DNA from 3 places in the Micromonospora sp. NPDC049275 genome. Region 3 is predicted to be linked to each of the others. Evidence: riboswitches for the same ligand, from Rfam matches in the RefSeq annotation. Region 3 holds a riboswitch; each other region holds the start of a gene.
The links. Region 3 has a riboswitch for cobalamin ahead of ACGFIE_RS02850 (ABC transporter substrate-binding protein). Riboswitches for the same ligand answer to the same signal wherever they lie in the genome.

Region 1 (9,933 bases), on a different contig from region 3:
GGCGAGCCGAACCAGGGCAAGAGCCAGCTCATCAACGCGATCATCAACGCGCCGGCCTGCCCGGTCGGCGACGGTCGTACCACGGTCCTGCCGACAGTGGTGCAGCACGCCGAGGCCACCTCCGCAGCCGTGATCCAGGCACCGCCGGCGCCGGGACGACCCGCGGGTACCCCGGCCGCGACGCTTGTCGAGCGGACCCCCCTGGCGCTCGACCAGGTCGCGGCCGGGGTGGCCGGCACGGTTGGGCGGCGGCCGGGCGGCGGTCCGGCGTACGTCGAGGTTGGCCTGCCCCGCGCGTTGCTCGCCGCCGGACTGGTGCTGGTGGACACTCCCGGCACCGACCAGGTCGCGGCGCTCGGCGGAGCCGCGGAGGTGGCTGCCTGCACCCGCGCGGACGCCGTGCTGCTGGTCACCGACTCGACAAGGGAACTCTCCGTCGCCGAACTGGACATGCTGCTGCACGTCACCCGCTCGCAGCCGAACGTGGTGGTGGTGCAGAGCAAGACCGACCTCGTGGCGGACTGGCGTGTGGTGGCCGAGCGCAACCGGCAGCACCTCGCGGACGCCGGCGTCGCGGCGCAGCTGATCCCGGTGTCGGCGACCCTGCGGTTGCGCGCGGCGGCGACCGACGATCGCGGCCTCAACGCCGAGTCCGGGTTCCCGGCGCTGATCGCCCGCCTGCAGCGGGACCTGACCGGCAAGGCCGACCACCTGGCGCGGACGTCGGTGCAGGCGGTGGCCCGTACGGTGGTGGAGCAACTGGCCGCGCCGCTGCGTGCCGAGCTGGCGACGCAGGAGGCCGAGGAGCAGTCCGGGCCGATCTCCCGGCTGCACGCGGCGCAGCGGGAGGTCGACGAGCTGCGCCGCTGCTCCACCCGTTGGCAGAACACGCTCGCCGACGAGATGGCCGACCTGCTCTCCGACATCGAGTACGACCTGCGCGACAGGACTCGTCAGATCCTGCGTGCCGTCGACGAGGCGTTCGACACGGCCGATCCCCTCACCGCCTGGGACACCTTCGCCGACTGGCTGGAGCGCAGCCTCGTCGAGGCCGCGGAGGCCAACCACGAGTGGCTGGTCCAGCGCTGCGACTGGATCGCGCGCCGGGTGGCCGCCACCTTCGACAGGTACGGCCACGACGTGCTGCCGCCCTGGTCGATGACGATGCCTGAGGATCTCGGCGACCGGCTGCCGGACCTGGAACGGCCGCGGATCGACAGGTTCACCACGGGTCAGAAGCTGTTCACCGGCATGAAGGGCTCGTACGGCGGCATGCTGATGTTCGGCCTCGCGACGACCCTGGCCGGAATGCCGATGATCAACCCGGTCTCGGTCGGCATCGGCGCGCTCTTCGGCGGCAAGAGCATCCGCGACGAGGGCAAGCAGTTGCTGCGCCGCCGGCAGGCGACAGTCAAGACGGCCATCCAGCGGCATGTGGACGAGTTCTTCGTCCGGATGGTCCGGGACTGCCGCGACGCCGCCCGCCAGGTGCAGCGGATGCTGCGCGACCACTTCACGGCGCTGACCGAGGAGTTGCAGGAGGCCATCGTGCAGTCGTTTCGCAGCGCGAAGCAGGAGGCGGACACCGATGTCGCCCTGCGCGAGCAGCGGCAGCGGGAGATCCGGCTGAAGATGACCCGCCTGGCCGCGCTCTACGAGCAGTCCCAGCAGTTGACCGCCACCCGCGCCACCCCGGTACTGCTGGAGCCGGGGGCATGACGGTCGGGGTGCGACTGGACGAGGCGGCGTGGGGGCTGCTGCACCGGGCCATGGACCTCTACCAGCACGACGCGCGGGCGGTTGGGCGGTTGCGGCACCAGGTGGCGCGGCTGGAGCAGCCGCTGCGGATCGCGGTTGCCGGCCCGTGGCGTGCCGGCAAGTCGACGGTGCTGAACGCGTTGATGGGGGAGGAGGTCGCGCCGGTCGAGGGCGCGGACGGCGTCTTCACCTGGTACGAGGACGGCCCTTCGCCGCACGCCACCGCCTACCCGGTCGGCCAGCCGCCGCAGGAGCTGACGGTGGTCAAGTCGGCGACCGGGATGCGGGTGGATCTGGGCTGGCGGATCGGGGAGGTGCGCGACATCGTGGTGCGGTGGCCGACGCGGGCGCTGCGGCAGGTGACGCTCATCGACACCCCGGCGCTCGCCGCGGTCGACGAGCAGGGCCACGCGCCGGTGCTGGATCGCGTCCTGCGGGACTCCGACGCGGTGCTGTTCCTGACCCGCGACGGCCGCGACAGTGACCTGCGGGTGTTGGAGTCCGCTCGGGACAGTGTCGTCGGGCAGGCCGCCCCGGTGAACGTGATCATGGTGTTGTCCCGGGCGGACGAGGTGGGCGGCGGCCGGATCGACGGGCTGCTCACCGCGCGCCAGCTGGCCCGCCGGCACCACCGTGATCCCCGGGTGGGCGCGCTGGCCGTGAACGTGGTGGCGTGCAGCGGGGCGATCGGTCTCGCGGGCCGGATGCTGAGCGAATCCGACTTCGCCGCGCTCGCGACGCTGGCCGGGGCGTCCCGCGTCGAGTTGGAGGCCCACCTGCTCTCCGCCGACCGCTTCGTCCGTGGCGAGCTTCCGGTGCACCTGGATTCGGAGGTGCGCGCCGCTCTGCTGGACCGGTTCGGACTCTTCGGGATCCGGCTCGCGACGACCCTGGTCCGCAGCGGGTTCGACACCCGGGTGACCCTGTCGGCCGAGCTGATCCGACGCAGTGGGCTCACCGAGCTGCGGGAGTCGATGACCCGATGTTTCGTCGATCGTCGCGACACACTCAAGGCACGCTCGGCGCTGGCGGCCGTGGAGGCCCTGGTGCGGGCCGAGCCGGTACGCGGCGCCGACGAGTTGGTCGGTGCGATCGAGCAGATCCTGGCGGGCGCACACGAGTTCCGGGAGCTGCGCCTGCTGGTGGCGCTGCGCAACGCCCGCCTCGGTTTCGACGCCGAGTTGGCCGCCGAGGCGCAGCGCCTGGTCGGTGGTGACGGGGTGGGTCTGGCCGCGCGGCTCGGCGTCGAGCACGAGGCGACCGTGCAGCGGCTCTGGGAGGTCGCCGCCGACGCGCAGTGGCGGTGGCGGGACCGGGCCGAGGATCCGCTGCTCCCGCTGGCTCAGCGCCGGGGCGCGGAGGTGGTCGTCCGCAGTTGCGAGGGGATGCTGGCCGAGTTGGCCGCGGGCGGTCGCTGAGCGTCGTACGCCCGGGGCGTCCACATATCGCTCGCGGGCTCATCCGCTCGTCGGCCCGTCCGGCCAGGTCCGTCGGGCAGGTCTGTCCGCCAGGTTCTTCCGTGCGGGCGCCGGTGCCCCACGTCTGGGGCAGCTCTACAGGGGCCACTTCCGGCCCCCCTCGTCACCGGTTCGGCGGTGTCGCCGTCGCAGGTTGCGGTGGCGCGCTCAGCCGGAGCTGCCACCGTCGGCCGTGGTCGGTGAGCCGGACGATCGCCAACGGCTCCACGTCCAGCTGCCGGTACGTCGCCAACGGCAGGCCCAGGGCGTGCACGACCGCCACCCGGATCACGAGCGGGTGGGTGACGGCCGTGACCCGTCGGCCGACGCCGCGCTGTTCGTCGAGCCACCGGCCGACGCGCTCGCGCAGGTCGGCCACGGATTCGCCCCCGTGCGGCGCGGCGTCCGGGGTGGACATCCACTCGTGCAGGGCGTCGGGTTGCGCGGCGGCGATTTCTTCCAGTGACCGGCCGGTCCAGTCGCCGTAGTCGCAGTCGACAAGCGCCGTCTCGACGGCGGGCGCGAGGCCGAGGGCGTACGCGGTCTGGACGGCCGCCGCCGCGGGGCTGGACAGGCAGGCGTCGGTGTCGCTCGACGACGCCCGCCGGACCAGCCCGGACAGGGCGAGGGCTGCGCGCCGGCCACCCTCGTCCAGTCCGTCGTCCCCGCCGAAGCGGGCTCGCCGCAGGGCGGCGGTGTGACCGTGGGCGACCAGCCGCAGGCTGGTGGCGCTCACCCGGCCGGTTGTGCGTCGGCGACCGCGCGCTGCCGGTGCATCAGGGCTGCGAAGAGCAGGCCGATCCCGGTCCACAGCACCACCTGGGTGCCGAGGGAGGCGAGCCGGAAGCTCCACAGCAGCGTGGCGGGGAAGTCACCCGGGACCTCCTGGAACGACGGCAGCACCACGTAGGCAACGCCGGTGACCAGCAGGAAACCGCCGACCGCCGCGCTGGCGCGCAGCCACACGGGCGCCTGTGCGCCGACCGACCGGTAGCCCAGCGAACCGGACCAGACCGCCACCAGCCCGAGGACCACCAGCAGCAGGTAGGTGACCGTGCGCTGGTTGATGGTGGCCGGGTCGCCGACGGCCGGGGGATTCGGCGGGTACTTGAGGAACGGCACGATCACCGCGCCGAGCAGCGCGCCGCCGGCCAGGAGCAGCCCGGACCGTCCGTCGTCAGGGGTCCGTCGCCGCCGGGTCAGCAGGACGTACGCCGTGGCCAGCAGGCCACCCATCGCGGCGCCGAACAGTGCGGTGGCCAGGAACAGCCCGCCGCGCTGGCCGTTCCTGCTGACCAGGGCGTCCTCGTCGTGCTGGTGCCCACCGGTGGCGGGTTCGGCGTGTGTCGCCGCCTCCTCGATGGCGATGGCCGCCTCGACGTGGGGTTCGCCGACGACGTAGGCGAACGTTCCGGCGAGCAGACCGGCCACCAGGCCGGCGAGCAGCCCGCGCAGGAGAACCGTGACGAACGTGGGTGCGGTGCCGGTCAGTGGCACGGGACACCGAGCAGGTGCCGGCCGTCGTGCATCAGCTCGTGCAGGTACATCCCGCTGCGCGAGACCGCGCCCTGGTCGAAGGCGACGAGATAGGCCAGCAGGGTGAGCACGGCGACGGTGGCCAGGACCGTCCACAGGAGACGGGTCGGGACAGCGGGGTGCACCAGCGGCTGGCTGGACGTGGAACTGGACATGTGTGCACGAACCTCCTCGGGGATGACGCGTCCCCATCGCAAGGCTGCGGACGACCGAGCGTCCTGGCTCGCGGCTCCCCAGGCCGGGGACCGCTCACAGTGGCGCGACCGCGCCGGATTCTCACCGGCTTCCCTCGCGTCGCCGCAGATGTGGGTCGACCGTATCGGTGCCGGTTCTCCTCGGTCAAGCCGGCGACGAAGTCCGATCACGACGCTGCCCCACGGCCGCCCACCCGAGGGCGTCGACCGGATCGACGACGGCCGTCGCGGGCGGCCGCGACACGCCCGGCCCCGACATGTGGGGTGTGACAAACCCTGTCGCCCCTATATATGGTGTCGACCGCAGCTGGTTCGGCCACTCACCCCAGGGTGGCCGAGGCAAGAGGGAACCCGGTGAAATTCCGGGACTGCCCCGCAGCGGTGAGTGGGAACGACAGCCGTCATCAGCACTGGGCCGCCATCTGGCCTGGGAAGCGACGGCCAGTAGGAGACCGGGTGACCCCGGTCGTGCCCGCGAGTCCGAAGACCTGCCAGCGCGCCGCGTACCCGCATCCGGGTGGGCGGTGGTCCGAGGCCGCGTGGGACGGCCGACGCCTTTCGGATCCACGCCGCCGTCGGCGTGGCGTCCGTCGGTGTCGGTCGCCTCGCGCCGAGGGCCATCAGGTCCTCAAACTCGCGAGGAGTGAGTGGTGACAGTTACCGAGGTGACCCCGGCCGACGGCGACACGGCCCTGGGGCGTATGCCGACGCAGGTCCGCAAACGCGACGGCGGCAGCGAGCCGGTGGACGTGCGCAAGCTCGTCGCCACGGTCGAGCGTTGGGCCGACGACCTGCCCGACGTCGACCCGCTGCGGGTGGCGACCCGCACGATCAGCGGCCTGTACGACGGCGCGACGACGGCCGAGCTGGACCGGCTGACCATCCAGACCGCTGCCGAGATGATCGGTACGGAGCCGCAGTACTCGCGCCTCGCCGCCCGGCTGCTGGCCAGCCACGTCGAGCGGGAGGTACGCCGGCAGGGCGTCACCTCGTTCAGCGCGGCGATCCGGGCCGGCCACGCCGAGGGCCTGATCGGAGACGAGACCGCCGCGTTCGTCGCCGCGCACGCCGGCACGTTCGACGACGCCGTCGACGCCGACGGCGACCGTCGCTTCGAGTACTTCGGCCTGCGCACGGTCTACGACCGGTACCTGCTGCGTCACCCCACCAGCCGGCTGGTGCTGGAGACCCCGCAGTACTGGCTGCTGCGGGTGGCCTGCGGCCTGTCCCGTACGCCGGACGAGGCGGTGGACTTCTACCGGCTCATGTCCAGCCTGGCCTACCTGCCCAGCTCACCGACGCTGTTCAACTCCGGTACCCGGCACACCCAGATGTCCTCGTGCTACCTCGTCGACTCGCCGCGCGACGAGCTGGACTCGATCTACGCGCGCTACGCCCAGGTCGCCAACCTGTCCAAGTTCGCCGGTGGCATCGGCATCGCGTACTCCCGGGTCCGGTCCCGGGGTGCGCTGATCCGCGGCACCAACGGCCAGTCCAACGGGATCGTGCCGTGGCTGCGCACCCTTGACGCGAGCGTCGCGGCGGTCAACCAGGGCGGTCGACGCAAGGGCGCGGCCTGCGTCTACCTGGAGCCGTGGCATCCGGACATCGAGGAGTTCCTCCAGCTGCGGGACAACACCGGCGAGGACGCGAGGCGTACCCACAACCTGAACCTGGCCAACTGGATCCCGGACGAGTTCATGCGCCGGGTCGAGGCCGACGAGGTGTGGTCGCTGTTCGACCCGGACGAGGTGCCCGAGCTGCCCGACCTGTGGGGGGAACGGTTCGACGCCGCGTACCGGGCGGCCGAGGCGCAGGGCCGCTTCGTGCGGCAGGTGCCGGCGCGCGAGCTGTACGGGAAGATGATGCGGACCCTGGCCCAGACCGGCAACGGTTGGATGACCTTCAAGGACGCGGCCAACCGGCTGTGCAACCAGACGGCCGAGCCCGGCAACGTGGTGCACCTGTCCAACCTGTGCACCGAGATCGTCGAGGTGTCCAGCGACGCCGAGACCGCGGTGTGCAACCTCGGCTCGGTGAACGTGGCCGCCCACCTGACCGAGAGCGGCATCGACTGGGAACGGCTGCGTGCCACGGTCCGGACGGCTGTGACGTTCCTCGACCGGGTCATCGACATCAACTACTACCCGACCCCGCAGGCCGCGGCGAGCAACCCCCGCTGGCGGCCGGTCGGGCTCGGGCTGATGGGCCTGCAGGACGTGTTCTTCGCGCTGCGGCTGCCGTTCGACTCGCCGGCCGCGCGGGAGCTGTCCACGCGGATCAGCGAGGAGCTGTACCTGACCGCGCTGGAGACCTCCGCCGACCTGGCGCGCGAATTCGGGGCGCATCCCGCGTTCGCGCAGACCCGGGCCGCGCGGGGCCAGCTCCAGCCCGACCTGTGGGGCGTCGAGGGTACGCAGACCGCGCGCTGGGCCGCGCTGCGCCAGCGGGTCGGGGCGTACGGGCTGCGCAACTCGCTGCTGGTGGCGGTCGCGCCGACCGCGACCATCGCCTCGATCGCCGGCTGTTACGAGTGCGTCGAGCCGCAGGTGTCCAACCTGTTCAAGCGCGAGACCCTGTCCGGGGAGTTCCTCCAGGTCAACACGGCCCTGGTCGGCGAGCTGAAGGCGCGTGGCCTGTGGACCGAGCGGATCCGTTCGGCGATCCGGCGCGCGGAGGGGTCGGTGCAGGCCGTGACGGAGCTGCCGGCCGACGTGCGGGAGCTGTTCCGCACCGCGTGGGAGCTGCCGCAGCGGTCGCTCATCGACCTGGCGGCCGCCCGCGCGCCGTTCATCGACCAGTCCCAGTCGCTGAACCTGTTCCTGGCCTCGCCCACCATCGGCAAGCTCTCCTCGATGTACCTGTACGCCTGGAAGACCGGGCTGAAGACCACCTACTACCTGCGCTCACGCCCCGCCACGCGGATCCAGCAGGCAACCGTCAGCGCGGTCGCACCCGTCACCGTCGACGCCGAGGCGCTGGCCTGCTCGCTGGAGAACCCCGAGTCGTGCGAGGCGTGCCAGTGACCGTTCCCGACACCACCACCGACACGAGGACCACGCACATGCTGCTCGACCCCGGGATGGATCTCACTCTCCGCCCGATGCGCTACCCGCACTTCTTCGACCGGTTCCGCGCCGCGATCCGCAACACCTGGACGGTCGAGGAGGTCGATCTGCACGCCGACCTCGCCGACCTGGACCGGCTGTCGCCGGCCGAGCGGCACCTGGTCAGCCGCCTCGTGGCGTTCTTCGCCACCGGCGACACGATCGTCGCCAACAACCTGGTGCTCAACCTCTACCAGCACGTCAACAGCCCGGAGGGTCGCCTCTACCTGTCCCGGCAGCTGTTCGAGGAGGCCGTGCACGTCCAGTTCTACCTCAACCTGCTCGACACGTACGTGCCCGACGAGACCGAGCGGTTCGCCGCCTTCGCCGCGATCGAGAACATCCCCTCGATCCGCCGCAAGGCCGAGTTCTGCTTCCGCTGGATCGACTCGCTCGGGGAGTTGCGGGAGCTGCGGTCCCGCGAGGACCGGCGCGCGTTCCTGCTCAACCTCATCTGCTTCGCCGCCTGCATCGAGGGATTGTTCTTCTACGGCGCGTTCGCGTACGTGTACTTCCTGCGCTCCCGTGGCCTGCTGCACGGCCTGGCCTCCGGCACCAACTGGGTCTTCCGCGACGAGTCGATGCACATGGCGTTCGCGTTCGACGTGGTGGACACGGTGCGCGCCGAGGAGCCCGACCTGTTCGATGACGATCTCGCCGACCAGGTCCGCCAGATGCTCATCGAAGCGGTCGAGTGTGAGGTCCAGTTCGCCGAGGACCTGGTGGGTCAGGGCGTGCCCGGTCTCACTCTCGCGGACATGCGGGAGTACCTCCAGCACGTCGCCGACCGCCGTCTCGCCCAGCTCGGCATCGCCGGGCACTACGGGTCGGCCAACCCGTTCGCCTTCATGGAGTTGCAGGACGTGCAGGAGCTGTCCAACTTCTTCGAGCGGCGGGTGTCGGCGTACCAGGTGGGTGTGACCGGTTCGGTGGCCTTCGACGACGACTTCTAGGACCCCCACCCCACCCCCTCCCCACCCCGTCGACCAGGAAGTTGTTGCTCCCTATCGGCGTGTCAGGGGCACCAACTGCATGATCAACGTCGGCGGCGGGCGAGGTGGGGGTGGGGCGGGGGTGTTCTTGGGGGTGGGTGACTGTCAGGCGGGGGAGCAGGTCGGGGTGATGGTCGGAGGCGTGCTGGTGGCGCTCGTGCTCAGGTAGCCCGCGGTGGTCGACGTGCCCGGCGCGAGCTGCCCGTTGTAGGCGGCGTTCGCGACTGTCACCTGGCTGCCCGTCTGGGTGAGGGCGCCGTTCCAGACCTGCGACACCGTCTGGCCGCTGGGGAGGGTGAAGGTGACCCGCCATCCGCTCAGCGAGGAGGCCCCGGAGTTGGTGACCGTCAGCCGCCCCTCGAATCCGCCCTGCCAGGTGTTGACCACGGTGTTGGTCACCGCGCAGGACTGCCCGGCCGGGACCGTCGGCGTCGGGGTGGGAGTGGACGTCGGGGTCGTCGTCGGAGTGGGCGTCGGGGTCGGGGTGGGCGACGACGTCGCGGTGGGGGTCGGGGTGGGCGTCGTGGTGCCGCCGGCCTGGAACTGCCACCAGTTGAGGTTGAACAGGTTGCCGCTGCCGCCGGTGAAGCGCAGGTAGAGATCCTGGGTACCGGTCGCGCCGCTGACCGGGCAGGAGACGGTCTGCCAGGTCTGCCACCCGCCGGTGCCCGGCACCGCGCAGCTGCCCACCCGGGTGCCGGTGGGGCTACCGAGGCGCAGTTCGATCGTGCCACCGGACGTGGCCGAGGCGACCCGGGCCGAGAAGGACGTCGCGCCCGTACCGAATCCCACGCCCTTGACCTTGATGTAGTCCCCGTTCTCGATCCACCCGACGTTCATCCCGCCCTCGCTGGCCGGCTCGGTCTCGATGCCGGAGCCCCAGGCGATG
Region 2 (9,933 bases), on a different contig from region 3:
TGCGGGAACGCGTCACGGAAGAAGCCGGAGATCCGCACTGTCACGTCGACGCGCGGGCGGCCCAGCTCTGCGGTCGGCACCACCTCGACGCCGGTTACCCGCCGGGACCGCTCGTCCCAGACCGGGCGGCAGCCCAGCAGCGCGAGCACCTCGGCGATGTCGTCGCCCTGGGTCCGCATGGCGCTGGTGCCCCACACGGTCAACCCCACCGAGCGGGGGTACGTGCCGGTGTCGGCGAGGTGCCGGGCCAGCAGCGAGTCCGCGAGGGCCACACCGACGTCCCACGCGTTGCGACTCGGGATGGCCTTCGGGTCGACGGAGTAGAAGTTGCGGCCGGTGGGCAGCACGTTTACCAGGCCCCGGGTGGGTGAGCCGGACGGGCCGGGCGGCACGAACCGGCCGTCGAGCGCGCCGAGGGTGTTGGTCAGCTCGTCGGTGGTGCGCGCCAGCCGGGGCACCAGTTCGGTGGCGGCGAAGTGCAGCACGGCGGCGACGTCCGGGACCTGCTGCCCGGTCACCTCCACGACCACCGCGTCGACGGCCTCGGCGTCCCAGTCCAGGGTCTCCATTCCGGTGACCAGCCGTCGCGCGAGGGCCTCGATCAGGTCGATCGCGTCGGCGGCGGTGCCGGCCGGCCCGTCCACCACGTCGGTAAGCGCGACCGGCAGGGCGATCCGCTGACCGGGCGACGCGAGCAGCTCCTGCTCGTCGAGGCCGTACGCGACGGCGAGCGCCTGCCGGAGGCCGGGCAGGGCGTGGGCGCCGCCCCAGATCTGCGGGGCGCGCAGCACCGCGAGGACCAGGTTGACCCGCGGCTCGCCGGTCGGCGCGTCGGCGAGGATGTGCAGCCCGTCGCGGATCTGCACGTCCTTGACCTCGCACAGGTACCCGTCGAGGTGCAGCACGAAGTCGTCGAAGTCGTCGGCGTCGGGCATCGCCTCGGCGTGCAGGTCGTGGTGCAGCTCGGCGGCGCGGACGAGGTCCCAGATCTGCGCCCGCACGGTGGGCACCTTGGCCGGGTCGAGGGCCTGCACTGTCGCGTACTCGTCGAGCAGTTGCTCCAGTTTGGCCAGGTCGCCGTAGGTCTCGGCGCGGGCCATCGGCGGTACCAGGTGGTCGATGACCACGGCGTGCGCGCGGCGCTTGGCCTGGGTGCCCTCGCCGGGGTCGTTGACGATGAACGGGTAGACGAGCGGCAGGTCGGCGAGGACCGCGTCGGGCGCGCAGTCGGCGGCCAGGCCGAGCCCCTTGCCGGGCAGCCACTCCAGGGTGCCGTGTTTGCCCAGGTGCACCACGGCGTCCGCGCCGAACCCACCGTCCGCGACCGGCGCGGCCAGCCAGCGGTACGCGGCCAGGTAGTGGTGGCTCGGCGGCAGGTCCGGGTCGTGGTAGATGGCGATCGGGTTCTCCCCGAAGCCGCGGGGCGGCTGGATCAGCAGCACCACGTTGCCGAAGCGCAGCCCGGCGAGCACCATGTCGCCGCCCTCGGTGTACAGCTCGCCGGGCGGCTCACCCCAGTGCTCCCGCATCCGCTCGCGCAGCTCGGCCGGGACCTGGTCGAACCACCGCCGGTACGTCTGCCCCGGTATCCGGGCCTCGGCGGCGGCCAACTGCTCCGGGGTGAGCCACTCCACGTCGTGACCACCGGCGGCGATCAGCGCGTGGATCAGCGCGTCGCCGTCCTCGGGTGGCGGCGCGTCACCCAGGTCGTAACCCGCCTCGGCGAGCGCGGCGAACAGCCGGACCGCCGAGACCGGGGTGTCAAGCCCGACGGCGTTGCCCACCCGGGAGTGCTTGGTGGGGTACGAGCTGAGGACGACGGCGACCCGCTTGTCGGCGTTGGGCACGTACCGCAGCCGGGCGTGGCGCACCGCGATGCCGGCCACCCGGGCGGCCCGCTCGGCGTCGGCGGCGTACACCGAGAGACCGTCGGCGTCGATCCGCTTGAACGAGAACGGCACGGTGACGATCCGGCCGTCGAACTCGGGGATCGCCACCTGCATGGCCGCGTCCAACGGGGACAGCCCGGCGTCGCTGCCGGCCCACTGCTCGCGGGTGCTGGTGAGGCAGAGCGCCTGGATGACGGGCACGTCCAGGGCGGCTAGCGCGCCGACGTCCCAGGCGTCCTCGTCGCCGCCCCCGGAGGCGTCCGCGGCGACCGCGCCGCCGGCCGCGAGCACGGTGACCAGCAGCGCGTCACAGCGGGCGAACAGCCCGAGTGGGCCGGCGCCGGTGGTCAGGCCGCGCAGCGAGCCACAGAAGATCGGCAGCGGGTTGCCCCCGGCCTCCCGCACGGCGTCGGCCAGCACGTCGACGAACGCGGTGTTGCCGGCGAGGGCGTGCGCCCGGTAGAAGATGATCCCCACGGTGGGCCGGTCCGGGTCGGTCGGGTGCTCGCCGTGCACCCCGTACGCCGGGGTGGGCGCGGGCGGGGCGAACCCCTCGCCGGTGAGCAGCACCGTGTCGCCGAGGAACCGGGCCAGGTGCCCGAGGTTGTCCGGCCCACCCTCCACCAGGTACGCCAGCGCCTGGGTGACCACCCCGGACGGCACCGTGGAGACGGCCATCAGCTCCGCGTCGGGCACCGCCTCGCCGCCGAGCACGACAGTCGGCACGCCGGTGGCGAGCACCGCGGCGAGGCCGTCCGGCCACGCCTGCCGACCCCCGAGCAGGCGTACGACGGCGAGGTCGACCCCGTCGAGCAGGGCGGGCACCTCGTCGGCGGCGACCCGTGCGGGGTTGGCGAGCCGGTAGTCGGCGTCACTGGCGCGGGCGGCCAGCAGGTCGGTGTCGGCGGTGGAGAGCAGCAGAACGCGCACGGCAGGCTCCGGACGGTAACGTCGGCACGCTCGCGGGAGCGGCCTGGCGACGGATGGGCGCAGGGTTCAGCGGAGGCCGCGATCGGGCCCGCTCACCGGCGTACGGCCGGGGACGACGGGCGGCGCGGTCCGGAACTCAGCAGTGAACGGAGTCGATGCCGATCGCGGCGACGACACGGCCGCGGTGCGGGGAACGGCACGCGCCGTCGATGATGGAGACGCCAAGCGTCATCGGGTCCTCCTCGGGTGTCCACGCCCTGGGGTACGTCCCGACGGCCGAAGTATCCTGGCTTCCGGATCGACGCTCTCCCCCGGCCTTCCAACCGCAGACACACGGCCGTGACTCGCGAGGGGGGATCGCTCCCCGGTGACAGTGGCGGGACCGCGTCGGATTCGCACCGACTTCCTTCACTGCCGTCAGGCCGCGAATGCTGCCACACCGCAGCGCCGCCGGTCAACGCCACCCGGCTCCCGCCTCAACGGCCACCGTCGATCGAGAGATGCCGATTGCGTGGGTTCGAAAACACGCTCGGACGGCGCCTTCGGGTCGATGTCCGCGCCCTTTGCTCTGCTTCAACCAACGCAACACAGAGACGCCGGCACTGTTGCCTCCGCTGAAGCAGAGCGAAGGAGACAAGCGGGCACTGGTCGCCTGGCGGGAGGGCGGATCGCCACCGGTCCACCTAGGATCGAGGGACGTCCGATCCAGCGGCCACTATCGATCCGGGAGGTCGAGCGCCATCGTCGCCCCGCAGTTTCGTCACCTCGCCGGCCGGGTCTGGCTGTGCCCCGGCGACCCCGACCCGGACGCGGTCCAGGCCGGTGTCGCGGTGGTCGCCGACGAGCGCGGCAGTGTGATGATCGACGCGGGGCAGAGCCCCGCCCACGCCGCCGAGATCCGCGCCGCGCTGGCCGCCGCCGGGCTGCCGGAGCCGCGCTGGCTCGTCTACACCCACCATCACTGGGACCACGTGTGGGGTGCCTGCGCCTGGCCCGGGGTCGAGATCATCGGGCACGCTTCGGGCGTACCGCTGCTCGGCGCGGAGGCCGCCCGGCCGTGGAGTCACCGCTACCTGCGCGAGCAGGTGCGGGCCGATCCACGCCTCGGCCCGAGCTTCCGGGCCCGGGCGCTCGCCATGGACTCGTGGGACGGGTTCGCCGTTCTGCCGCCCGCCCGGACGTTCACCGACACCGACGAGCTGCCGGTCGGGGTGCGGTTGCGCCACGTCGGCGGCGGGCACGCGCCGGACTCGATCGTGGTGTCGGTGCCCGACTCGGGCGTCCTGCTGCTGGGCGACTGCTTCTACCCGCCACCGGCACATCTGCGCCGGCCCGAGGACGGCCTCGACCTGGCGCTGATCCGCCGGCTGCTCGACGACGACCACGGCTGGTACGTCTCCAGCCACGCCGAGCCCATGACGCTGCAGCAGGCTCGGTCGTACGTCCAAACCGACTGATCCCGCCCCGAAGCCACGTCATCGGGACCCCGACGCGCCCCGCCCGAGGCTCAGCGGGCGTGACGCTCCGGGTGCGCCCGGTTCCAGGTGCGCATGCGCTCCGGGTAGCCGGTGCGGGCCGCCTCGTACAGCGGAACCGCGTGCTTGCGGGCGATGGCGCCCGCGGCGCGGGGTGTGCCGGTGCGGCGGCGGATCCATTCGCCGTCGTGGGCGATCGCCACCACCGTGGTGTCGGTCGCGGTGGTCTCCGGTTCCAGGTAGAACTCCACTCCCCGACGGCTGGCGACGAACGCCTCCAGCGCGGCGAGGTCGTCCCGGGTGGCCTCGCGGTCCAGCTTCGTCGGGGTCGCCTCGGCGCCCCGTGACCGCCTGTTGAACCAGCTCATGCCCAGCCCCTCTCCTCGGACGCCTCTCCAGTTCAGCACCGATTCCTGGCAATGGGCTGCACGCCGGGTGGGAGAAATCTGACTCGTCGGGCCACAGGGACACCGGGCCGTAGGGACAGCGGGCCGCAGGGACACTCGGCGCACGGGAGGGGCGACACACCTCCCGCCATATCCAACATATACCGCATGGGGGGACTTGCGGCAAGGCCCCAGGTGTACCGCAGAATTGCCCGTCCAAGGCCAGGACCTGCGGAAACGGGAGCCAGTACATGCACAAGTCGTCGGCGGCGGACGCCGTGTTCGACCTTCCCGACAACCTCGCCGCCAAGGCCGATCCGGCGCTGATCGCCCGTGACGAGCAGCACTTCGCCGTCATCGCGGCGAGCCTGGAGCAGTCGATCGCGGACCTGTCCGACCGCCTCGACGCCGAGCGCCGGGCACCCGCCGGCAAGGGGCGCCAGGCGGTCGCCCGCGACGAGGAGGTCCGCCGGTTGACCGGTCGTCTGCGGGCCCTACGTCGCTTCGGTCTGGACCTGTGCCTCGGACGCATCGTCAGCGCCGACGATCCGGAGCCCGTCTACATCGGGCGCTTCGGCCTCACCGACGGGGGCGGTCGTCGGCTGCTGCTCGACTGGCGGTCCCCGGCCGCCGAGCCGTTCTTCGGGGCTACCCACGCCAACCCGATGGGTCTGGCCAGCCGCCGCCGGTACCGCTGGACGCTCGGCCGGATCCGCGACTACTGGGACGAGGTGTTCACCCCGGACGGGTTCGAGGGGCACGCGGCGCTCGACGACCAGTCCGCGTTCATCGCCAGCCTCGGCGGCAACCGGTCGGCCCGGATGCGCGACGTGCTCGGCACCATCCAGGCCGACCAGGACGCCATCATCCGGGCCGGATCGCGAGGCGCCCTCGTCGTCGACGGTGGTCCGGGCACCGGCAAGACAGTCGTGGCCCTGCACCGCACCGCGTACCTGCTCTATTCCGACCCGCGCCTCGGCCAGCGCCGCGGCGGGGTGCTGTTCGTCGGGCCGCACCAGCCCTACCTGGCGTACGTCGCCGACGTCCTGCCCAGCCTCGGCGAGGAGGACGTGCAGACCTGCACCCTGCGCGACCTCGTCCCGGAGGGTGCCACGGCGACCGTGGAGACCGACCCGGAGGTGGCCCGCCTGAAGTCCTCCGCCGACCTGGTGCGGGCGATCGAAGCGGCCGTGCGGTTCTACGAGGAGCCGCCGACCACGGCGACGACGGTCACGGCCGGCGACACCGAACTGCGGCTGAGCGCTGACGACTGGGCTCAGGCGTTCGAGGCGCCCGGACCCGGCACCCCGCACAACGAGGCGCGGGACGAGATCTGGGAGGAGTTGCTGGCGATCCTGCTCGGGAAGTACGACGGCGACGAGTCGGACGACCTGGTACGCCTGTCGCTGCTGCGCAACCGCGACCTGCGTACGGCGTTCCACAACGCCTGGCCGCTGCTCGACGCGACGGAGATCGTCGCGGACCTGTGGTCGGTGCCCGCCTATCTGCGCCGGTGCGCCCCCTGGCTCGGCCCCGACGACATCCGCCGGCTGCGGCGCGCGGACGCCCGCGCCTGGACGGTGTCCGACCTGCCCCTGCTCGACGCGGCACGGCAGCGGCTCGGCGACCCGGAGTCGTCCCGGCGTGCCCGCCGCCACGAGGCCACGATCGCCGCCGAACGCGCGCGCATGGCCACCGTCGTCGACGAGCTGATCGAGGCGCACGCCTACGACGACGGTGAGGGCGTGCTGTCGAGCCTGCGTCAACTGGATCTGCAGGACGCGCTCGTCGACGAGGCAGTCCTGTCCCGCGCCGACCCGGATCTGCTGGCCGGCCCGTTCGCGCACATCGTCGTGGACGAGGCGCAGGAGCTGACCGACGCGCAGTGGCAGATGCTGCTGTCGCGTTGCCCGTCGCGCAGTTTCACCATCGTCGGGGACCGCGCCCAGGCCCGGCACGGGTTCACGGAGTCGTGGCAGGAACGGCTGAGGCGCATCGGGCTCGACCGGGTCACCATGACCTCGTTGAGCATCAACTACCGGACGCCCCAGGAGGTCATGGCGCAGGCCGAGCCGGTCATCCGGGCCGTCCTCCCGGACGCGAACGTGCCGACGTCGATCCGCGCCAACGGCATCCCGGTGGCCCACGGATCGGTCCACGACCTGGACGCGATCGTCGACGGCTGGCTCGCGGAGCACGCCGACGGGATCGCCTGCGTCATCGGTGAGCCCACGTACCGACCGACGACGGATCGCGTCCGGTCGCTGACCCCGGAGCTGTCCAAGGGGCTGGAGTTCGACCTGGTAGTGCTCGTCAACCCGGAGACGTTCGGCGAGGGGATCCAGGGGGCTGTCGACAGGTACGTCGCGATGACCCGCGCGACCCAGCGACTCGTCGTCCTCACCAACTCCTGACCTCGTAGGCTGCCGGACGTGTCGACTGACGTGCGAGAGGCGGCGGCGTACGACAACGCGCACTGGTGCGCCGCCGTGTGCGCCAGCCACGGGCTGACCGGCCGGATCGACGCCGACGCGTGGTCGGTGCCCCGCCGCTCCCCGCAGTGGTATCCCGACGCGGTCACCCTGCGCCCCGGCGTCGACCCCGAGGCGCTGCTGGCGCGGATCGACGCCGGGGCGGGCGCGTCGGTGAAGGACAGCTTCGCCGACCTCGACCTCTCGGCGTACGGGTTCCGGGTGCTCTTCGAGGCGCACTGGATCCACCGCCCGCCCACCGATCCGCTCACCGACCCGCCGCTCACCCCGGTCACCAGCGCGGAAGGGCTGGCGGCCTGGGCGAGCGCGCACGGCGGCGGGGAGCTGTTCCGCCCGGCGCTGCTGGCCGTCCCGCGCGTCCGCGTGCTGGCCCGCCACGACGAGCGGGGCGCGGTCGTCGGCGGGGCGGTGGTCAGCGGCGACGACCCGTCCGGCGTCTCCAATTTGTTCGCCAACACCGGCGACCCCGCCGCGATCTGGCGTGGGGTCGTCGCCACCCGGCCCGGCGTCGCCCTGGTCGGCTACGAGACGGCCCCCGACCTACCACCCGCCCGCCAAGCCGGCTTCCTCCCCGCAGGCCCCCTCCGGGTCTGGCTCCGGTGATCATGAAGTTAGCGGCACGACACGCCGACATCGACGACAACAACTTCATGATCACCGGGCTGGTGGGCCGGGGACAGGGCTCACCCCAGGTGGGTCAGGTCTTCGGGCGTTAGGCGCAGGGCGGCGGCCGCTATGTTCTCCTCCAGGTGGGCCTTGTCGCCCGTGCCGGGGATCGCGAGGACGTGCGGGCCCTGGTGCAGCGTCCAGGCCAGGCGTACCTGCTGGGGGGTGACGCCGTGGGCCCGGGCGACCGCCTCGACGGCCGGGCCCTGCGCAGCGCCCGCGCCCGCCTCCCGATTGGTGCCGGCCAGCGCGAAGAAGGGCACGTAGGCGATGCCCCGCTCGCCGCAGGCGTGCACGAAGGCGTCCTGCTCCCGGTACGCGTCCACGCCGTAGTTGTTCTGCACGCAGACCACTGGCGCGATGTCCGCCACCGCGTCCAGGTGCTCGAGCCGGGCGCCGGACAGCCCGAGGTGGCGGATCAGGCCGGCGGCGCGCAGCTCGGCGAGAACGCCGAACCGCTCGGCCAACGGCACCGGGCCGGGTCCCCGGCCCAGGCGCAGGTTCACCACGTCCAACTGGTCGCGGCCGAGGCGGCGCAGGTTCTCCTCGACCTGGGCGCGGAGCTGTTCCGCGGTGACCGCCTCGGCGAATCCGGTCACCGGGTCGTAGCCGAAGCCGACCTTTGTGGCGATGACCAGGTCTTCGGGGTACGGGGCGAGCGCCGCCCGGATCAGCTCGGTGGCGTAGCGGACGGGGCCGGTGCCCACCCGCAGGGTGCCACCGGGTGAGACGTAGAAGGCGGCCGTGTCGATGTGGTTGACGCCCAGCTCCACGGCACGACGCAGGACCGCGATCGCCCGGTCCCGGTCGGGGTTCGCGGTGATCCGCATCGAGCCGAAGCCCATCCGATGCACGGTGCGGTCGCCCAGGGTCCAGCTGCCCGCCGCGGCGGCGGTGATCTCGTCGGTTGGCATCGGGCGACCGTAGCCAGCGCGGGCACGCGGCGCACTCGGCCGCGCACCCGATACCGCCGAACCCCGATCCGGGTTAGTTTTATCGTGCTGCCGGAGCCGACTCGTCGGCCGTTTCCCGCGCCGCCGGCGCCGGCTCGCCGGTGTGCGGCGCGCGCAGCGCCGGCACCAGCGCCAGCGTCGGCAGGAGCAGCAGCGGCACCACCAGCAGCGCCCGCAGGGTGCCGACGTGGTCACCGAGCAGGCCCAGCAGCGGCGGCCCGCCCAGGAAAGCCGTGTAGCCGATCACCGCGACCACGCTGACCCGCACCGCCGCGTGCGCCTCCTCGTCGGCCGCCGCGCTCATGCCGACGGGGAAGCCCAGCGACGCGCCGAGGCCCCACAGCGCGACGCCGACGATGGCAACCGGCCCGGAGCCGGCAAGCACGGCCAGAGTGGCGCCGGCGGCGGCGAGCAGGAGGGTGCCGCTGAGCACCGGCACCCGACCCCAGCGGTCCAGCGCGACGGTGCCCACGGTCCGCCCGAGGGTCATACCGACGACGAACACGCCGAAGACCGCCGCTCCGGCCGCCTCGCTCAGGTCCCGACCGTCGACGAAGGCGACAGCCAGCCAGTCGTTGGCGCTGCCCTCGGCGAATGCGGCCACCAGCACGAAAAGCCCGATGAGCAGGGTGCGCGGCTCACGCCAGGCGGCGAGCTGGGCGCGGCGGCGGCCGGCCGGGCTGGTGTCCGCCGTCTGGTTGGCCGCGTCGACGGCCGGTTGGGGCAGGAACATCCGGGAGGCGAGCACGGTGCCGACGAGCACCACCACCGCCACCGCGGCGAGGTGCGCGCCGACCGGCACGTCCAGGCGGGCGGCACCGGCGCCGAGGCCCGCGCCGGCCACCGACCCGAGGCTCCAGGCCGCGTGGAAACGGGGCATGACGGTACGCCCCAACCGCCGCTCCACAGTCGCGCCCTCGACGTTCATGGCCACGTCGCAGGCACCGGAGCCGTAGCCGAAGGCCACCAGCCCCAGCCCGACGACGACTGCCGACCCGGCGACCGTCGCGCCGAGACCGGCCACGACAAGGCCGACCGCGACCAGCACGGTGGCGATCGTCACGCTGCGGGCCGAGCCGAGGCGCTGGGCGAGCAGACCGGAGGTCGGCATGGCCAGCAGCGCGCCCACGCTCATCGCCAGC
Region 3 (9,933 bases):
CGAACCGCTGCCCGCGCCACTGCTGCCCGCTCCACTGCTGCCCGCGCCGCCGCAGACGCCGTCGCAGGCCGCGCCACTGGAGTCGGCGCCGCTGTAGACCACACTGCCAGCGCTGCCACAAGCTGCGCTGGTCGCAGGCTGCGCTGGTCGCAGGCTGCGCTGGCACAGGCTGCGCTGGTCGCAGGCTGCGCTGGCACAGGCTGCGCTGGCACAGGCTGCGCTGGTCGCAGGCTGCGCTGGCACAGGCTGCGGCCTGTTCGCCGGTGCTCGGGGTGTCCGGCGGGTCAGCGGGCGGTGAGTGCGGCGGCGATCTCGCGCAGCGGCGTGCCGGGCTCGGCGATCGGCACCGTGAACGCCAGCCACGAGCCGTCGCTGAACTCGATCCGGAGCCGCTTCGGGTTGAGGCGGTACCAACCCACGCGGGCGTCGGCCACCGCGGGCCGGGGCACCGACCAGACGATCCGGGTTTCGGCCGCTGCCCGCTCGTCGTCGGCCCTGCTCGACCAGAGTTTCACCGGCCCGGACGCGCAGACGAGCAGCCGCCGGTCGGTGACCGCGAGGATGGTGTCCTCCAGTGCGGTCACCGGAGGCACCGGCCGCCGGGCGTGCCGCAGCGTGGAGGCGGCCGAGCCGGGGGCGCCCCGGCCGGCGACCCCGAAGATCACGCGGTCGACTATCCGGTCGCCCCTGGGGAAGGAGAGCAGCGGCACGAGCAGGTTGAGCAGCACCCCGCAGACGATCCCGGCAGCGCGGGACGAGGCCGGGCGGTCGGCAGCCGGCGGGTCGGCCGGCCGGTCGACAGCCGGCGGGTCGGCCGGAGGGATGCCCTGGGCGATCTCCGCCTTCGCGACGGCGAGCACCTGTTCGTCCGGCTCGACGAGGGTGGTCAGCCACGCCGGGTAACTGATGTTTGCCATCGGCTCAGTTGCCGGCCGTGCGCTCGCCGGAGGGTGCGGCGCTCGACGGCTGGGCCTCCAGCGCACTGCTCGGGCTCGACACCGGCCCTCCTCTGTGTCCTGTGCGACGGGTCAGCCGCTGACGGTTCTCACCGTAGGCATTGCGCGCCGCTGTCGGGTAACCGCCACCCGAGCGGGGCACATGACTTCTACTTTGCGCCGTAAAGTTGTTTGCGTGGAACAGGACGATGATCGACCCCCCGCCGACGCCGCGACGGCGCTCCGGCTGATCCGTGACCAGCAGGCCGCCACCGCTTCCCGGTTGGAGCCCGATGCCCGGCTGCTCTACTGGCCGTGGGGGATGGCCTGGCTGGTCGGCTTCGGGCTGTTCTTCCTGCGCTTCTCCCCGGACGGTCGGGTGCTGGTGCGACTGCCCGACTGGCTGCCCCTGACCGTCCTCTTCGTCCTGCTGGCGGCCGCTTCGGTGGTCCAGGCGATCGCCGGCGCGCGGGCGTACGGCCAGGTGACCGGAGACTCGGCCCGGCGCGGCCGCTGGTACGGGTTCGCCTGGGCCCTGGGCTCGGTGAGCGTGTACGTGGGGGTCGGCCGGGTGTCGGATCACCTGCCGCACGATCTGGCGGCCCTGCTCTGGTCGGCCACCGCCGTCGGGTTGACAGGCGCGCTGCAGATGGCCGGCGGCGCGATCTGGCTGGACCGGAACCTGTTCCGGCTGGGCGTCTGGATCAGCGTGATCAACGTGGTGGGTGCGATCGCCGGGCCGGGCTGGCACGCGCTTGTCGTCGCGGTGGCCGGCAGCGGCGGGATCCTGGTCGCCGGAACGATGTCCCGACTGCGACAGCGACACCGGCCATGACCGACCTCGATCCGGTCATCCACGCCCAGGCGCGACTGCGGGTGGTCGCCGCGCTCTCCGCGCTCGCCGACGGGGACCGGATCACCTTCCCGCGCCTCCAGGAACTGCTCGCGATGACCGCCGGCAACCTCTCCGTCCACCTTCGCAAGCTCGAGGACGCGGGGTACGTCGAGATCAGCAAGACCCACCGCGGACGCACCCCGACCACTCTGATCCGCCTCAGCCGGCGGGGTCGGCTGGCGTTCGAGGAGTACACCGAAGCCATCCGCGCACTGCTCGATCCCGCCCAGCTCGGCCCCACCCCGTCGAAGGAGCAGTCATGATCCTCGCCCGCGCCGACCAGGCCAGCCGCCGGTACGGCGATGTCCTCGCGCTCGACCGCGTCGACCTGGAGGTCCGGGCCGGCGAACTGGTCGGCCTGCTCGGCCCCAACGGCGCCGGCAAGAGCACCCTGATGAACCTGCTGGTCGGCCTGCGTCGGCCCAGCTCGGGCCGGGTCGAACTGTTCGGTGGCGATCCCCGCGATCCGGCGTCCCGCCGGCAGATCGGCGTCACCCCCCAGGAGACCAGCCTGCCGGGCACGCTACGCGTGGGCGAGGTCGTCGACTTCGTCTCCGCGCACTACACCGACCCGGTGCCCCGGGGCGAACTGCTCGACCGCTTCGGCCTCGGCGACCTCGCCCGGCGGCAGACCGGCGGGCTGTCCGGCGGCCAGCGTCGCCGGCTGGCCGTGGCGCTGGCCTTCGCCGGCCGACCCCGGCTCGTGCTGCTCGACGAGCCGACCACCGGCCTGGACGTCGCCGCCCGGCACACCCTGTGGGACGCGATCCGCGCGTTTCACGACGACGGCGGCACGGTCCTCCTGAGCAGTCACTACCTGGAGGAGGTGGAGGCGCTGGCCCACCGCGTGGTGGTGATCGGGCAGGGCCGGGTGCTCGCCGACGACACAGTCGAGGCCATCCGCGGCATCGTCGGCGTACGACGGGTCAGCCTGGTCGCCGACGAGCTGCCCGATCTGCCCGGTGTCGTCCGCGCCGAACGCGTCGACGGGCGACTGCACCTGCTCACCACCGACGCCGACGAGCTGATCCGCGCGCTTGTCAACTCCCGAGCGGCCTTCACCGACCTGGAGGTGCGGCCCACCTCGCTGGAGGAGGCGTTCCTCGCCATCACCAGCGGCGACCGGCCGAGCACCGGAGAGCGGGTCGGCAGCGTGGCCCCGGCCAGCGCACCCAGCCAGACCGGTGCCGGAGACCCGACCGCCGCCGACGACCAGCCCACCGCCGCTGCCGGCGGTCGACCCACCACCCTCTGAGGAGGCGTACCGTGCAGCTCGCCCTGGTCCACGCCCGCTACCAGCTACTGGAGATCATCCGGATCCCGGTGGCAGTCGTCGGCAGCGCCTTCTTCCCCGCCGCCGCCATGATCTTCTTCGTGGTGCCGTTCATCGGCGACGACGCGGTCGGCGCCACCTTCGCCACCGCTTCGATGATCACCTTCTCGGTGATGAGCGCCAACATCTTCCAGTACGGCGCCGGTGTCGCCGAGGATCGCGACCAGCCGTGGAGCCCGTACACGCGGACTCTGCCGGCCGGGCCCACGCCTCGCTTCGCGGGCCGGGTGCTGGCCGGCCTCGCGCTGACGTACCTCTCGCTGATCCCGGTCGTGGTGATCGGCGCGACGCTGACCCCGGCCCGGGTCACTCCGCTGGCGTTCCTGCTGACCGCCGCCACGGTGGCCGTCATCTCGGTGCCGTTCACGCTGATGGGGCTGGCCATCGGCTACTCGCTGCCCAGCAAGGCGGCGATCGTGGTGGCGCAGATCGTCTTCCTGCCGCTCGCATTCGGTGGCGGGCTGCTCTCCGCCCCGGGAGACGCGCCCGGGTTCATCGAGACCATCGCACCGTTCCTGCCCACCCGGGGCGCGGCCGAGCTGATGTGGTCGGCGGTCGGCGACTACCGGGTCGAGCCGCTGGCGCTGATCATGCTCGGCGTCTGGGTCGTGCTTCTCGCCTCGCTCGCGGCCTGGGCGTACCGACGGGACGAGGGTCGCCGGTTCAGCTGACGATTCGTCCGTTTCCGCCCCGTACGACGGCGGGACGGTGCCAGGATTCCGGCAGGGGGGCCGCCCGTGGCCGCCGGCCGAGAGGGGTCTGACGTGAGCACCGTCCCGCCGGGTACGCCGTGCTGGGCCGACCTGGCCACCCCGGACCTGACCGCCGCGCGGCGCTTCTACCCCGAGCTGTTCGGCTGGACCGGACGGGTGACACCGGAACCCGAGGCGGGCGGTTACACGGTCTTCCTGCTCGACGGCCGACCGGTGGCCGGTGTCGGCCCGCCGGCGATACCCGACCAGGTGCCGATCTGGTCGACGTACGTCGCCACCGACGACGCGGAACTCGTCGCCGGCCGGGTCGAGCGGGCCGGCGGGCAGGTGGTGGTGCCGCCGTTCGAGGTCTTCGACAGGGGCCGGATGGCGGTGTTCGCCGACCCGGCGGGCGCCACGTTCAGCGTCTGGCAGCCACTGGCGATGCCCGGCGCCGAGGCGTTCAACGTGCCCGGAGCCATGAGCTGGAACGAACTGGTCACCCCCGACCCGGAAGGGGCGAAGGTCTTCTACGAGCTGGTGTTCGGGTGGCAGCCGGACGAACAGCCGGTCGGCGGCATGACGTACACCGGGTGGCGGCTCGGCGCGCGGGTCGTCGCCGGGATGATGCCGCCGCTCGCCGACGACTTCCCCGCCGATCTCCCGGCGTACTGGACGGTGTACTTCGCGGTCACCGACGCCGACGCCGCCGCCGCTCGCGCCGCCGAACTGGGCGGGACCATCCTGGTGCCACCCCGCGACATCCCGACCGGCCGATTCGCCGCCCTCCGCGACCCCCAGGGCGCCCTCTTCTCGGTCATCGACCTGGGTGACGACCGGAGCTAGGCCGGACGGGGACCACCAGGGGGCCGTTGGTGCCCGGGATCACCCGGACGCTGGCCCGGTAGTGGGTGGCGAGGAGATGTTCGGTGAGCACCTCGTGCGGGGTTCCCGTCGCCACCACCCGACCGTCGGCCAGCAGCACCATCCGGTCCGCGTACTCGCCGGCCAGGGAGAGGTCGTGCATGGTGGCGAGCACCGTCAGGCCGTGCGCGCGGCGCAACTGGTCGACCACCTCCAGGACCTCCTGCTGGTGGCCGATGTCCAACGCGCTTGTCGGCTCGTCGAGCAGCAGCAGCGTCGCGCCCTGGGCGAGCGCGCGGGCGAGGAAGACCCGCTGTCGTTCTCCCCCGGAGAGGGTCGCCAGCTCGCGGCGGTGGAAGCCGGTCAGGTCCAGGCGGTCCAGCACCTCGTGCACGGCGGCGATGTCCGCTGTCGACTCCCGACCCAGCGTCGGGATGTAGGGGGTGCGGCCGAGCAGCACGTAGTCCAGCACCGACATGCCGGGCGGCACCACCGGGGACTGCGTCACAGTCGCCACCACCCGGGCGCGGTCGCGGCGGCGCAGCGCGGCGCTCGGCGTACCGAACAGGGTGATGGCCTGCGGCGCGGGCAGCAGGCCGCCGACGGCGCGCAACAGTGTGGATTTGCCGGCGCCGTTCGGGCCGATCACGGTGACCCACTCGCCGGCCACGACTGTGAGGTCGACGCCGGCGAGGACCGGCGTGCCGTCCAGGCTGACGTGCAACCCCCACACCTCGACGGCCAACGGGCCAGCGCCCGCGGGACGCGCGGCGTTGCCGGCCGGGCTGGTGGCGGACTCGGGGTTCACAGGAGTGCCCGTCGGGCGGTACGCAGCACGAGGACGAAGAACGGGCCGCCGAGCAGGGCGGTGACCACGCCGATGGGCACCTCGGTCGGGGCGGCGGCGGTTCGGGCCACCACGTCGGTCAGGGCCAGGAACGCGGCCCCGAACAGCAGGGAGAGCGGCAGGATCACCCGGTAGCTCGACCCGGCGAGCAGCCGGACGGTGTGCGGCACGATGATGCCGACGAAGCCGATCAGCCCCGTCGCGGAGACCGCCGCGGCGGTGCCCAGCGACGCGGCGGCGATCAGCAGGTAGCGGGAGCGCTGCGGGTGCAGGCCGAGACTCTTCGCCTCGTCGTCGCCGACCGTGAGGACGTCCAGTTCGCGGCGGTGCAGCAGCACCACCACCGTGGTCAGGGCGGCGTACGGCAGCACCAGCAGCACGTCGTGCCAGCCGGCGGTGGCCAGCCGGCCGAGCAGCCAGGAGTAGACCGGCTGGATGCTGTCGGAGTGCCGCTGGAGCAGGTACGTCTGCCCGGCGGAGAGGAACGCGGAGACCGCGACCCCGGCCAGGATCAGCATCGCCGGGGACCTGCTCCGCCCGCCTGCCGCGCCGAGCAGGTAGGTCATCGTCACGGCGAGCAGCGAGCCGGCGAACGCGGCAAGCGGAATGGTCAACGGCAGCCCGGAGATCGCGCCCTGTCGACCGACGCCGCCGAGGGCGATCACCGCGGTGACCGCGAGGCCCGCGCCGGCGGCCACGCCGAGCAGGTACGGGTCGGCCAGCGGATTGCGGAACACGCCCTGGTAGCAGCCGCCGGCCAGGGCGAGCAGACCGCCGACGAGCAGGCCCAGCACGACCCGGGGCAGCCGCAGTTCGGTGACGATGGCGATCTCGCGCTCGGTCAGCCCGCTGTCGAGGTGCACCCCGGGGATCAGGTTGAGCAGCTCGGCGGCGACGCTTCCCGGCGGCAGGCTGACCGGCCCGAGCGACACCCCGGCGAGGAGCGCGACGAGCACCGCGAGGACGCCGGCGACCAACCAGCGCTTGCGCACTCCGGCGGGCCGCGACCGGGCGGGGGGCAACCCCGCGTCCCGACTGCCGGAGGGCAGCCCGCCGGGCCGGTCAGGAGACGGCAATCCAGCGACGGACGGCGGCCCGCCGGGCCGGGACGAGGATGGCGTCCCGGCCGGCGGGTTGGCGGGTGGCGGGGCGGCCATCGGCGGTGTCCCGGTCACCGACGGACGTCGGTCACGCGGGCACCTTGGCGACCGCGTCGATGATCACCCGGAGCAGGTCCACGACACGGGGGCCCCAGCGGGAGGCGATGTCGTCGTCAAGCGTGACCACCTGGTTGTTCTTCACGGCGGTGAGGCCGGACCAGCCGCTGCGGGCCTTGACCGAGTCGGCGTTCTGCTGACAGCACTTGGAGTCGGCCAGGAAGACGAAGTCCGGGTCGGCCTTGACGATGACCTCCTGGGACAGCTGCGGGTAGCCGCCGTTCTTGCCGTCGGCGTCGGCCGGGTCGGCGATGTTGGTCAGGCCGACCAGGCTGTAGATCGAGCCGATGAACGTCTTGCTTGTCGCGCTGTACAGCTCCGGGCCCAGCTCGTGGTAGTAGGTGAGCTTCTCGGTGCGCTGCGGAAGGTCCTTGACCAGCTTGGCGATGTCGTCCTTCATCCGGCTGGCGACGTCGGCGGCCTGGTCGGCGTGCCCGGTCAGCTTGCCCAGGTCGGTGATCTGCGCGTACGAGTCGTCAAGCGTGGTGGCCGCCGGGGTCAGGTACACCGGGATCTTCAGCTTGCCGAGCTGGTCGACGATCTTGTTGGTGTCGTTGGAGAGCACCACCAGGTCGGGGTTCTTGCCGGCGATCGCCTCGGCGTTGGGCTGGAAGCCCGACAGGTCGGTCTTGGGCGCGTCGGCCGGATAGTTGGACTGGTCGTCCACCGCGCTCACCTGCGGGCCCGCGCCGATAGCGAAGAGCATCTCGGTGGCGCTGGGCGAGAGCGACACGATCTTCTCGGGACGCTTGTCGAGGGTGAGCGCGCCGACCGTGACCGGGTAGCTGGCGGCCGCGGTGCCCGTGGCCGGCTTGTCGTCGGTCTTCTCGGCGCAGGCGCCGAGGGCGAGCGCGGCGACCGCGAGGGTCGCGGCGAGGAGCCGAGGGGTACGTCTGGACATGGGGCCTCCTGTCGGTCGAGGAGTGTGGTGCTTCGCCGACAGGACTTCCGTACGCCCGCCCACGAGGCGCCCTTCCTCGAGAGCGCGTTTCGCGACCCGTCCGCAGGCGACCTGGCTCGTCCCCACCGTCGGGCGGGGCATCACAGTTGCGGGACAGCACCGGTTTCGCACCGGCTTCGCTGCGGAGTGGTCGATAAGACGGTAGCGCACCGCCGGGACGTGCCGAATCGATCAAGTGCTGATCAGAACCCGTCGATCGATGCGGTGGACGTAGGGGCGGCATATGTCCCGGATCCGGAGTCTCGGGAGCGGGTGGTGGGGCCCCGCAGGGGCGGAACGGGGCCCCACCCGATCAGGAGGCCGTGATGGTGACGTTGTCCACAGCCGCCTCCACCAGGCTGGCGCCGGAGGCGTCCGCCGCCTCGACGAGGATCCGCACCGACTGGCCGGCGTACGGGGTGAGGTTGAGGTTCGCCACCGCCCAGCTCCCGTTGCGGTTGGCGGCCGCGCCGGCCTGGGTGAGCAGGGCTGTGGTGCCGCCGTTGTGCACCACGCTCACCCGCAGGTAGTCGGCCGACGAGGCGTTCGAGCCGTGCGCCAGGTACCAGGCCAGCGAGAGGGTCAGCGTGCCGGACGACGGCAGGGCCACCGCCGGGGACCGGGCGCTTGTCACGCCCCCGTCGACGTCGTGGTCACCCGCCGCCGAGCCGGCGAGCCGACCGGTGACCAGGTCGTTGGATCCGGCGTACGGGGTGAGCTGCTTCGCGCCGGAGGACGTGGTGGCCTGGGCGGCGCCCCGTTCCCATGCCCCGAGGGTGGCGGTGTCGGTGCCGGCCGGGTTGGTGGTCCAGCCGGTGGCGGTCTCGAAGGTGTCCGACCAGACCGTGGTGCCGCCGCCACCGCCGCAGTACTGCGACTGCTTGCCGATGGCCCGGTACGGGCAGTCGGCGTACTCGCTGAGCAGCAGCACCGCCTCCCGGTTGCGGGTGGTCTGCGCGGTGATCACCTCGTCGGGTGGGTAGAAGCCGCCGCCGCCGGACGAGCCGGGGTACATCTCGAAGGTGTACGCCCAGATGTTGTGGGTCGCCCACATCCAGTCGAGGCTGTCCCCGTCGGTGATGTAGAGGTCGCTGGACTGCTCCGGGGTGTAGTTGTTGGTGGCCGCCATCTGCTGACCGATGGTGGCGAAGGTGTTGTACTGGTCGGCGCTCATTCCGGTGGCGGTGTTCGCGGTGGTGTAGCCGTACGGCCAGAGCACCAGCTGCGAGTACGTGTGGAAGTCGATGTTCGCCTTGATCTGCTGGACGCCTCCGACCACCCGGCCGTTGACGAAGTTGCGCAGCGCCTGGGTCTCCGGCGCGGAGAACGCGGACGGGCCACGGTAGGTCTCCGACGAGGTCGACCCGGAGGAGCCGCCGCAGCAGCCCCAGTTGTAGCCCCAGTTGCGGTTGAGGTCGGTGCCGACGTTTGACGAGCCGCTGTTGGGCTGGCGGTTCTTGCGCCAGGACCGGTACGAGCCGGTGGCGATGTCGTACTCACTGCCGTCCGGGTTGACGGTCGGCACGATCCAGATCTCCCGGCCGTTGACGAGGTTGGTGATCCGGGAGTCGCTGCCGTAGCTGTCGGTGAAGAGGTTGAGCAGGTAGATCGCCATCTCGACGGTCAGGTGCTCGCGGGCGTGCTGCTGGGCGTTGAACAGGATCTCCGGCTCGCTCTCGTCGGTGCCGACGTTGTCGGAGATCTTCACGGCCATCAGGTCGCGGCCCTCGTACGACGTACCGATGCTGGTCTTGCGGGCGATGGCCGGATGGTCGGCGACGACCTGGTTCACGACGGCGGTCAGTTCCGCGTAGTCGTGGTAGTTGGAGTCGGCGGGCGGGAACGCGAGGGTGCCCACCTCGCCGGCGCCGCGTTCGGCGTTCGGCGGCGGGGCGAGCGGTTCCAACCGGAAGCCGAGCTTGCCGATGGCGGCGGCCTCGGCGGCGGTGGCCGAGATGTGCAGCACGCCGTGTTCGGAGTAGTCGATTGCGGCCCCGGTGCGGGCCACCGCGTTGCGTTCGGCGAGGGTCCGGGGCCCGAGCACCCGGTAGCCGGCGGCGGCCGGCTCGGCGGTCCGGTCGGGTGCCGGTTGGGCGGCGACAGGTCCGGCGGCGACGGTGACGATTCCCAGCCCGGTGACGACGGCGAGCACCAGGACGCGACGGAGAGGGTGGGGTCTGTCCAGGGTCATGGACTACCTCCTCGGAGGG

Region 1: it holds a riboswitch for cobalamin, as region 3 does, so the genes downstream of both, ACGFIE_RS24415 (ribonucleoside-diphosphate reductase subunit alpha) here and ACGFIE_RS02850 (ABC transporter substrate-binding protein) in region 3, are expected to answer to the same signal.
Region 2: it holds a riboswitch for cobalamin, as region 3 does, so the genes downstream of both, cobN (cobaltochelatase subunit CobN) here and ACGFIE_RS02850 (ABC transporter substrate-binding protein) in region 3, are expected to answer to the same signal.

Annotation. Positions count from the first base shown of each region.
Region 1 covers NZ_JBICSN010000009.1:82,961-92,893, forward strand. The annotation lists gene ACGFIE_RS24390 (dynamin family protein) at 1-1,719, shown strand, start outside; gene ACGFIE_RS24395 (GTP-binding protein) at 1,716-3,176, shown strand; gene ACGFIE_RS24400 (histidine phosphatase family protein) at 3,340-3,951, opposite strand; gene ACGFIE_RS24405 (CbtA family protein) at 3,948-4,712, opposite strand; gene ACGFIE_RS24410 (CbtB domain-containing protein) at 4,703-4,906, opposite strand; cobalamin riboswitch at 4,965-5,039, opposite strand; cobalamin riboswitch at 5,237-5,456, shown strand; gene ACGFIE_RS24415 (ribonucleoside-diphosphate reductase subunit alpha) at 5,647-7,971, shown strand; gene ACGFIE_RS24420 (ribonucleotide-diphosphate reductase subunit beta) at 8,010-9,005, shown strand; gene ACGFIE_RS24425 (family 43 glycosylhydrolase) at 9,150-9,933, opposite strand, start outside.
Region 2 covers NZ_JBICSN010000002.1:402,517-412,449, reverse strand. The annotation lists gene cobN (cobaltochelatase subunit CobN) at 1-2,819, opposite strand, end outside; cobalamin riboswitch at 3,099-3,228, opposite strand; gene ACGFIE_RS07295 (MBL fold metallo-hydrolase) at 3,425-4,276, shown strand; gene ACGFIE_RS07290 (hypothetical protein) at 4,327-4,662, opposite strand; gene helR (RNA polymerase recycling motor ATPase HelR) at 4,932-7,094, shown strand; gene ACGFIE_RS07280 (hypothetical protein) at 7,113-7,775, shown strand; gene ACGFIE_RS07275 (aldo/keto reductase) at 7,856-8,752, opposite strand; gene ACGFIE_RS07270 (MFS transporter) at 8,832-9,933, opposite strand, start outside.
Region 3 covers NZ_JBICSN010000001.1:599,047-608,979, forward strand. The annotation lists gene ACGFIE_RS02805 (HelD family protein) at 1-97, shown strand, start outside; gene ACGFIE_RS02810 (hypothetical protein) at 285-917, opposite strand; gene ACGFIE_RS02815 (transporter) at 1,132-1,770, shown strand; gene ACGFIE_RS02820 (winged helix-turn-helix domain-containing protein) at 1,767-2,093, shown strand; gene ACGFIE_RS02825 (ABC transporter ATP-binding protein) at 2,090-3,085, shown strand; gene ACGFIE_RS02830 (ABC transporter permease) at 3,097-3,834, shown strand; gene ACGFIE_RS02835 (VOC family protein) at 3,928-4,701, shown strand; gene ACGFIE_RS02840 (ABC transporter ATP-binding protein) at 4,673-5,464, opposite strand; gene ACGFIE_RS02845 (FecCD family ABC transporter permease) at 5,524-6,588, opposite strand; gene ACGFIE_RS02850 (ABC transporter substrate-binding protein) at 6,755-7,684, opposite strand; cobalamin riboswitch at 7,768-7,913, opposite strand; gene ACGFIE_RS02855 (M14 family metallopeptidase) at 8,037-9,914, opposite strand.